2 linked regions of the Desulfosediminicola ganghwensis genome follow. Each later gene encodes a partner of the first gene's protein in a complex. Links are inferred from orthologs where the notes say so. Each region holds a gene or a part of one and is shown on either strand. Other genes may lie near its edges.

Region 1 (4,414 bases):
AAGTTGTTCAGACCAGTAATCAACATTTGACCATTGCAGGGTTTTTTCCACACTCCGGTACCTCTCAAGAAGGGCTTGCCTGGCTTGTTCTGGGTTCAGGTTGTGATGGGCGGCGAATGCAACCGGCACGTATTCTTCCCAGAAATAGTCATCGAAATAGCTGTCGAGAAGCGTACCGTCCATATCGAGCAGGATGGTATCGATCTCGGGCCAGGTGAAAGACGGTTTGATAGGGGCATAATTACTGCTGGACATCAATCATAGTCTCCAGGTCGGAAAGAATTTTTTCAGCCACGCTGAAAACGGTTTCGGGGGTAGGCATGGCACAAGAGACGACAAGCCGCCCATCCGGGGTGAGCTTAACCTGGGGACCCTTACGGTTTTTACTGTGCTGATCGATATAGGCCAGCAGCTGTTCGGGCTTGATCGGGGTGGTGTCAAGAAATGAGAACACCAGGGTGTCCCGACCTTTTTCAAGCTTATTGATCTGCAGCTTGATCAATGATCTTTTGAGTGCCACTAATTTAAACAGGTTGCGGGTTTCTTCGGGCAGTGGTCCGTAGCGGTCCTCGAGTTCGTCCCGAAGGTCGAGGTACTGTTCTTCAGTGGTATTGGCGAGGGCGGCTATTCGACGATAGGTAACGTAGCGCTGACTGATGTCGAGCATATATTTTTCTGGAATATAGGCCGAGATCTGCAAGTTGATTTCAGGGTCGAGCTCTTCTTTGAAGATGTCTTCTTCACCGGCCAGGGCGCGGGCCTTGAGATCAGCCACCGTCTTTTGCAGCAGGTCGAGGTAAAGATCGTACCCGATGGCTGCGATATGGCCGGATTGAGACACGCCAAGGATGTTTCCCCCACCCCTGATCTGCAGATCGCTCATGGCCAGCTTGAAGCCACCACCCAGCTCGTTACAGTCCATGAGTGCCCGCAGCCGATCCCGGCTGTCTTTACTCAGGCTGTCGATGGATGGGACCAGCAGGTAGGCGAAGCTCTGGGTTGACGAACGGCCAACCCGGCCCCGCAGCTGATATATTTCTGCCAGGCCAAGCATGTCCGCCCGGTTGATGATAATCGTGTTGGCGGTGGGAATATCGAGGCCGGACTCGACGATGGTGGTACAGACCAGCACATCTATGTCGCGGTTGACGAAGGCCACCATGATATCTTCAAGTTCCTTGCCGGCCATCTGGCCATGGGCCACGGCTACCCGTGCTTCCGGCACCAGTTTCTGGATCTCGGCGGCGGTCTTGTGGATGGATTTGACCCTGTTGTGGATAAAAAACACCTGACCGTTTCTGCGCAGTTCCCGGCTTACGGCTTCCTTGATAACCAGAGTGTCGTGGCGGGCTATGAAGGTTTTGACCGGTCGGCGGTGTTCGGGAGGGCTGGAGATAACAGAGAGATCACGGATACCGAGCAGTGACATCTGCAGAGTGCGTGGAATCGGGGTAGCGGTGAGGGTGAGGATATCAACCTCGGCTCGCAACTTTTTGATTTTTTCTTTATGGCTGACCCCGAAGCGGTGCTCTTCATCAACGATGAGCAAACCGAGATTATTGAACTGGATATCTTTTGAGAGCAGGCGATGGGTGCCGATCAGCACATCGATCTCCCCGGCCTTGAGACGTTTCAGCGTGGTACGCTGCTGGGCGGGGGTGCGGAACCGGTTGATACACTCCACGGTAACCGGAAAACCGGAGAGCCGTTCCCTGAAGGTCTTGGCATGCTGCTCGGCCAGTACCGTGGTGGGCACCAGTACCGCAACCTGCATCGAGTCTTCCATGACCTTGAATGCGGCCCGGATAGCAACCTCAGTCTTACCGTAGCCAACATCGCCGCAAACAAGGCGATCCATGGGTTGATCAGAGGTGAGGTCATTGATTACATCGGTAATGGCCTGATCCTGGCCGGGAGTCTCATCAAAAGGAAAGGATTCCTCAAGTTCCGAGAATAACCCGCCGGGCGCTGAGAAACGGCGGCCTTCCTGCATCTCACGCTTGGCATAGATATCAAGCAGTTCATGGGCCACCTTCCACACCTCTTCCTTGACTTTGGAAGTGGTGATTTTCCAGTTCTGACTGCCAAGTTTGTCGATTTTCGGTTGCTTGTCGGATAGCCCTTCGTACCGGCTGATCAGGTTGAGTCTGTCAACCGGCAGGTACAGCTTGTCGCCATCACGATATTCAATCAGCATGAAATCGTTGGTGACACCGTTGATATCGATAGTCTGCAGTCCCTGGTAGTGCCCAAGTCCGTGGTCTCTGTGCACCACGATGTCGCCATCTCTGAGTTCGGCAAAACGGATAGGTTCACCCTGTTTATGGCGACCCTTTTTCTTTTTGCCGAGGCGCATCTGGCCAAACAGTTCACTCTCCGAGAGAACGTGGATTTTCTCCTGACGAAGTGAAAAACCCTGGGAAAGTTCATGATTGCAGAGCAGCAATTCGTCTTCCGCTTTTCCGCTGAACAGGTTTTCGATGGTTAATGGAGGTTCAACGATGGAGACATTGTGCTGGTGTTTAGACAGGAGCTCGGCAAGATTTTTGGTATGGCGGGGTGAGCGACAACACAATAGTACACGCTCATTCTCCTGTTGCCAGTGAGTGATCTGCTCGCTCAGTGGAGCGACAAGTCCGCGTTGGGTACGTTCCAGAGAAACCTGCTGCTTTAAGAGCTGGTGGCTGGCGGTGGCAAGTGAAATTTCCGGTACACCGTCCCTGGAGAAATCACTCATCAGGAGTTGGCGATGATTGGCCAGTTGGTCGGTTACAGCCTCGGGAGATAAAAAGATTGAGTCGGGGGGCAGAGCGGGTTTGGCTGTCTCTTTTGCCTCTAAAAAGTTGTTTTGGATCCGCTCAGAGACCAGTTCAAGATTCTGGTTGACGGCTTCCGGGTCGACCAGAACCATCAGCATATCTTTGGGCAGGAAATCAAAAACCGAGGCCGGCGGAGGATCCTGGTAGTAGAGGGGCAGAAAAAATTCCATACCGGCAAAACGCCTGCCGGTGGAAACCCTGTCAGCCATTCTATATGCCTCGTCTTCCTCCCAGCCATTCTTTTCGGCGTACTGTTTGAAGGCCCGCCCCAGCTGTCTGTTGGAGATTTCGGGGCGGTTGGCAATCACATCATGCACAGGCAGCAGCACCGCTTCCTGAAGTTCTCCACTGGAGCGCTGGCTGGTCGGGTCGAAAAATCTAAGGGATTCTATGGTGTCACCAAAGAAATCCAACCGCAGGGGACCATCGTGGAGCTCTCCGCCCTCGCTGATAAACGGTGGTGGATAGAGGTCGATAATGCCGCCCCGAACAGCAAAATCACCGACGTTCTGAACCAGTGCTACCTGTTCGTAGCCCAGGCGAATCAGGGTAGTGCGTAATTCATCCTGGTCACAGTCTTCACCGGACATGACAAGTTCAGCAGAATCGGTAAGGGCGGAAACCGGCAGTACCCTTCGCATCAGGGCCTCTATCGAAGTGACGACTATCTGCTGGTCTTTTCGCTCATGCAGTTGGTACAGGGTCGCCAGTCTGGCAGCGGTGGTGTGCTGGTCCGGACTCAGCTGGGTATAGGGAGGAATCTCGTACCCTGGGTAGACCAGCACCTGGGCAGTGGTGAAAAGCCTGAGATCCTGTTCAAAAACTGAGACCTGATGTTCGTCGGGAAGAATGCAACAACAGTTTGCCTGGGTGACGAGCTGACTGCATAACCAGGCGGAACTGCTGCCTCGGAGTCCGGAAACGCGGACAATTTTATCGGTGTCGAACTGTTTGAGGAGTTGCTTGTCCATGATAGAAAAAAAAGTGCCGGTTGCAGTATCTGCAACCGGCATTGTATGTCCTGTATGCCACACATTGGCGCAAATACGATTATTATTAGAAGGTGCCTCCGATACTGAAATCGAAGACTGAGCTGTCCTCATCTTCTTCAGGATCAAGATTCACACCGTAAACAAAACTGATCGGGCCAAGCGGTGACAGCCAGCGCAGACCAAGACCCACTGAAGTACGGACATTATCGACATTCCAGTCTTCAGAGTCATCAAGAACATTACCGGCATCGAAGAAGGTCAGGCCCTGGATACCCTGTTCTTCAATGATGGGGAAGATAAACTCGAGATTAGTGTACCACATCTTATCGCCACCCAGCCGGTTGCCATTGTCATCCGTGGGGCTGATTTTGGCATATTCGAAACCGCGCATGGTCCTGATGCCGCCAAGAAAAAAGCGCTCGAAGATTGGAAATTTATCATCTTCATGTTCAAAAGCCTGGCCGGCAGCACCTTTAACATGAAAGGTGGTGCTCATGATAAACGGAAAGTACCACTCAGTCGATGCTTCTAACTTGGTAAACTGAGAATCACCACTTAAAGGTCCACCTGCATACTTGGCACTGAGCGAATGTCTGGAGCCTT
Region 2 (3,704 bases), 1.5 Mb from region 1 along the record:
CCACGGTGATCTGGCTGACGATCTGGCGGGTGAATGGGAACAGCAGGGTTGGGCAGTCAACGCCAAGAACCATCTCCACATGCTCTGCAGGGATGTTCTTTACCAGGAAAATACCTGCATGCTCAATCTCGAGAATAAAAAGCGCCTTATCATCATCTTTGGAAGAAACTTTGGCATAAACCTGCAACGCAACCTCAAAATGATCATCATCGATCTTCTTGTGATTGAGGTTGAGATTCAGCTCTACCTTTGGCTCAGATTTCTGCTGGGTAATGTATACTTCCGGAGCATTTGGGTTCTCAAAGGAAAGATCTTTGATGAACATTTTCTGCATGCGGAACTCCGGACGTGGAGCTGATTGTTGGTTGTCGGTATTTTCAGCCATTATCTCCCTCGTTTTTCTTTATAGTTATGTAATTGATGTATTGGATATTTAAATGTTTCGTCCAACGCATATTCAAGTGGTCGGATGGCATTTAACCGCACTTGACCACATCATTCAAGCTTTTCGACAGATTTCAGTTCAAACTGTTCTCGGTAACATTCTGTTCCAGAACCGGCAGCAGAAATTGACCTGTATGTGAATTCTGAACTGACGAGATATCTTCAGGGGTGCCACACGCAACTATCTCGCCACCATCATCGCCGCCTTCCGGCCCGACATCGATAATCCAGTCTGCTGTTTTTACAACATCAAGGTTATGCTCAATTATCACAACAGAGTTCCCATGCTCAACCAGCCGTCCAAGAACATTGAGTAGATGTTGAATATCTGCAGGGTGAAGACCAGTTGTGGGCTCGTCCAGAATATAAAGTGTCTTACCACTTGGCCGGCCAGACAGTTCCCGGCCAAGCTTCACCCGCTGTGCCTCACCGCCCGAGAGCGTAACTGATGACTGCCCAAGCTTAATATAAGACAACCCCACATCATACAATGTCTGGAGCCTGTTCTTTATTGGCGGAATGTTCTGGAAAAATTCCAGAGCTTCAGCCACCGTCATGTTGAGAACCTCGTGGATGTTTTTGTCACGATAGAGAATATCGAGGGTCTCAGTATTATAGCGTTTGCCCTGGCAAGTTTCACAAACCACATAAATATCGGGTAGAAAGTGCATGGCAATTTTGTTTACACCCTCGCCATCACAGGCCTCGCAGCGTCCGCCTTTGATGTTGAAGCTGAATCGTCCCGGCTTGTATCCACGGGCACGAGATTCGGGCAAGCGGGAAAACAGTTCTCGAATCGGCGTAAATACTCCAGCATACGTCGCCGGGTTTGATCTCGGGGTACGCCCAATCGGGCTCTGATCAATATCGACAATCTTATCAATATGCTGCAGCCCCGAAATTTCACCAGCCTCTGTTTCAAATTTATTCTGCCTCAGCGACAGACCCTTCTTGGCCAGCCCATACAGCGTCTCAATTACCAGAGAACTCTTACCAGAACCGGAGACACCTGTTACACAGGTCATGACACCAATAGGGAAATTGGCGGTAATCCCTTTGAGGTTGTTGGTTGTAGCGTTCTTGACCACCAGGTTGTTCGACTTTTTCTTGTGTACTTTTCTGCGCTTTCCAGGAACCTCAATGCGTTTACGATTGGAAAGATACGCCCCTGTTACCGATGTGTCGTCGGCCAGCAGCCCTTTCACATCGCCCCCGTAGACCACCTCTCCACCATGGATTCCGGCACCAGGTCCCATATCGAGTATATGATCCGCGGCGAGAATAGTATCCGTGTCGTGCTCGACGACAATCACGCTGTTGCCAAGATCACGCAATTCGATAAGGGTATTAATCAGTTTCTGGTTATCCCTCTGGTGCAAACCTATACTTGGCTCATCGAGAATGTATAAGACACCTGCAAGCCTGGAACCAATCTGGGATGCCAGGCGAATTCGCTGGGCCTCGCCGCCCGAAAGGGTCCCTGCCCGCCGTTCCAGGGATAAATAGCTCAAGCCGACATCTTCCAGAAATGAAAGTCTGTCTACGATCTCTTTTAAAATCGGTTCACCGATCTTCCGTTCCCTGGAGTTAAACGGCAGAAGCGGCAGTTCATTGAGCAGTTTGCCTATTGAAAATCTGGTCAACTCATAGATGGAATGTGGGCCAACTTTTACCGCAAGTGCCTCTGGTTTCAGGCGGGCTCCCTTACATTTCGAACAGGTCTGCTCATTCATGAATTTAGAGAGTTCATCGCGGATCATCGGTGATTGTGTTTCGTGGAAACGCCGGTCGAGCTGGGGAATAACCCCTTCAAAACTCTTTTCGGCGGTCATTACCCGCCGCCCCTTCTGGTAATAGAAATGAATTTCTTCATCCCCTGTCCCAAACAGAATGACCTTCTGGTGTTCAGGTGCAAGCTTGCTAAAAGGAGTGCTCAGACGAAATCCATAATGCTTGGCCACAGCCGAGAGCAATTGTCCAGTATATGTAGACTCAGAACGCCACCCCCACGGAGCGATAGCGCCATCAATTATAGACTTACTTTGATCCGGAACTACTAGAGATGCGTCAAAAAACTGGTTTACCCCAAGACCACTGCATTCAGGACACGCGCCTTGGGGGTTGTTAAACGAAAAGAGCTGGGTTGAAATCTGCGGCATGGAAATTCCGCAACTATGGCAGGCCGCATGCTCGCTGAAGAGTTGTTCTGAATTGTCATCAGGGTAGTTGGCCAGCAAAAAGCCATCAGTCACCTTCACCGCTGTGCTGACAGAGTCTGACAGTCTTCTCCTGATGGATGGCTTAATGACCAGCCTGTCAATGACCACTTCGATTGTATGACGTTTATTCTTCTCAAGCGCAGTGATCTCGTCTGCATGGTAAATCTCACCATCGACCCGAACCCTGACAAAACCTTCCTTGCGAATTCTTGCCAGTATCTGCTCATGGCGGCCTTTCCTGGCCGTAACCAGAGGGGCCATCAGTATAACTTTCTTGCCTTCCGGCTCAGCCATCAGCGTATTGACCATATCCTCAATGGACTGGGCCTGAATTTCCGAACCGCACTCTGGGCAATGAGGCCGACCACATCTCGCATAGAGCAGACGCAAATGATCATAAATCTCAGTTACAGTTCCCACAGTGGAACGCGGATTTTTGCTGGTGGTTTTCTGTTCTATGGAAACCGCGGGGGAAAGCCCTTCCAGCGAGTCGACATCCGGCTTATCCATCTGCCCGAGAAACTGGCGGGCATAGGTGGAAAGAGACTCGACATAACGCCTCTGACCTTCTGCATAGAGGGTATCAAAAGCAAGGGTCGATTTGCCGGACCCGGAAAGACCTGTAAAAACAACCAGTTTATTTCTAGGGAGGTCAACATCGATATTTTTCAGGTTGTGCATGCGCGCACCGCGTATGCTAAGCAGTTTTGGTTCCATAAAAAGAAAGGGGTATAAGGATTTTCAGCGGAGGTTCTGAATCAGTGTGCTATCGGCGCCAGGTTCATATGATCTATCTTGATACACCTGTCCATCACCACCTGCAGGCCGTGAGCCTCGGCATAGTCGGCAGCCTCGGTGTTGACTATGCCCTCCTGCATCCAGACTGTGGATGCGCCAATTTCCACCGCCGCTTCAACGATCGGCAACACTTCAGAGGATCGTCTGAAGATATTGACGATATCAATTGAAGCAGAAAGTGCATCCAGACTGGGATAGCATTTCAAACCCAGAATGGAATCCTGGCCTGGATTAACCGGGTAA

The links.
Region 2: the proteins of mfd (region 1) and uvrA are in contact, whole or in part, in a crystal structure (PDB 4DFC), measured with the Escherichia coli proteins. The link is inferred for Desulfosediminicola ganghwensis from one-to-one orthologs.

Annotation. Positions count from the first base shown.
Region 1 is NZ_CP050699.1:5,166-9,579, reverse strand. Bases 42-4,137 are described here. They hold mfd (transcription-repair coupling factor), read right to left. Parts: upstream 3,833-4,137; coding sequence 242-3,832; downstream 42-241. Other genes in these bases: bamA (outer membrane protein assembly factor BamA), read right to left, coding at 3,876-4,137; FCL45_RS00025 (HAD-IA family hydrolase), read right to left, coding at 42-255. Also shown: more of FCL45_RS00025, read right to left, coding at 1-41; more of bamA, read right to left, coding at 4,138-4,414. UniProt on the Escherichia coli protein: Couples transcription and DNA repair by recognizing RNA polymerase (RNAP) stalled at DNA lesions. Mediates ATP-dependent release of RNAP and its truncated transcript from the DNA, and recruitment of nucleotide excision repair machinery to the damaged site.
Region 2 is NZ_CP050699.1:1,464,190-1,467,893, reverse strand. The notes cover bases 319-3,704. They hold uvrA (excinuclease ABC subunit UvrA), read right to left. Parts: upstream 3,381-3,704; coding sequence 519-3,380; downstream 319-518. Other genes in these bases: FCL45_RS06275 (CoA-binding protein), read right to left, coding at 3,422-3,704; secB (protein-export chaperone SecB), read right to left, coding at 319-385. Also shown: more of secB, read right to left, coding at 1-318. UniProt on the Escherichia coli protein: The UvrABC repair system catalyzes the recognition and processing of DNA lesions. UvrA is an ATPase and a DNA-binding protein. A damage recognition complex composed of 2 UvrA and 2 UvrB subunits scans DNA for abnormalities.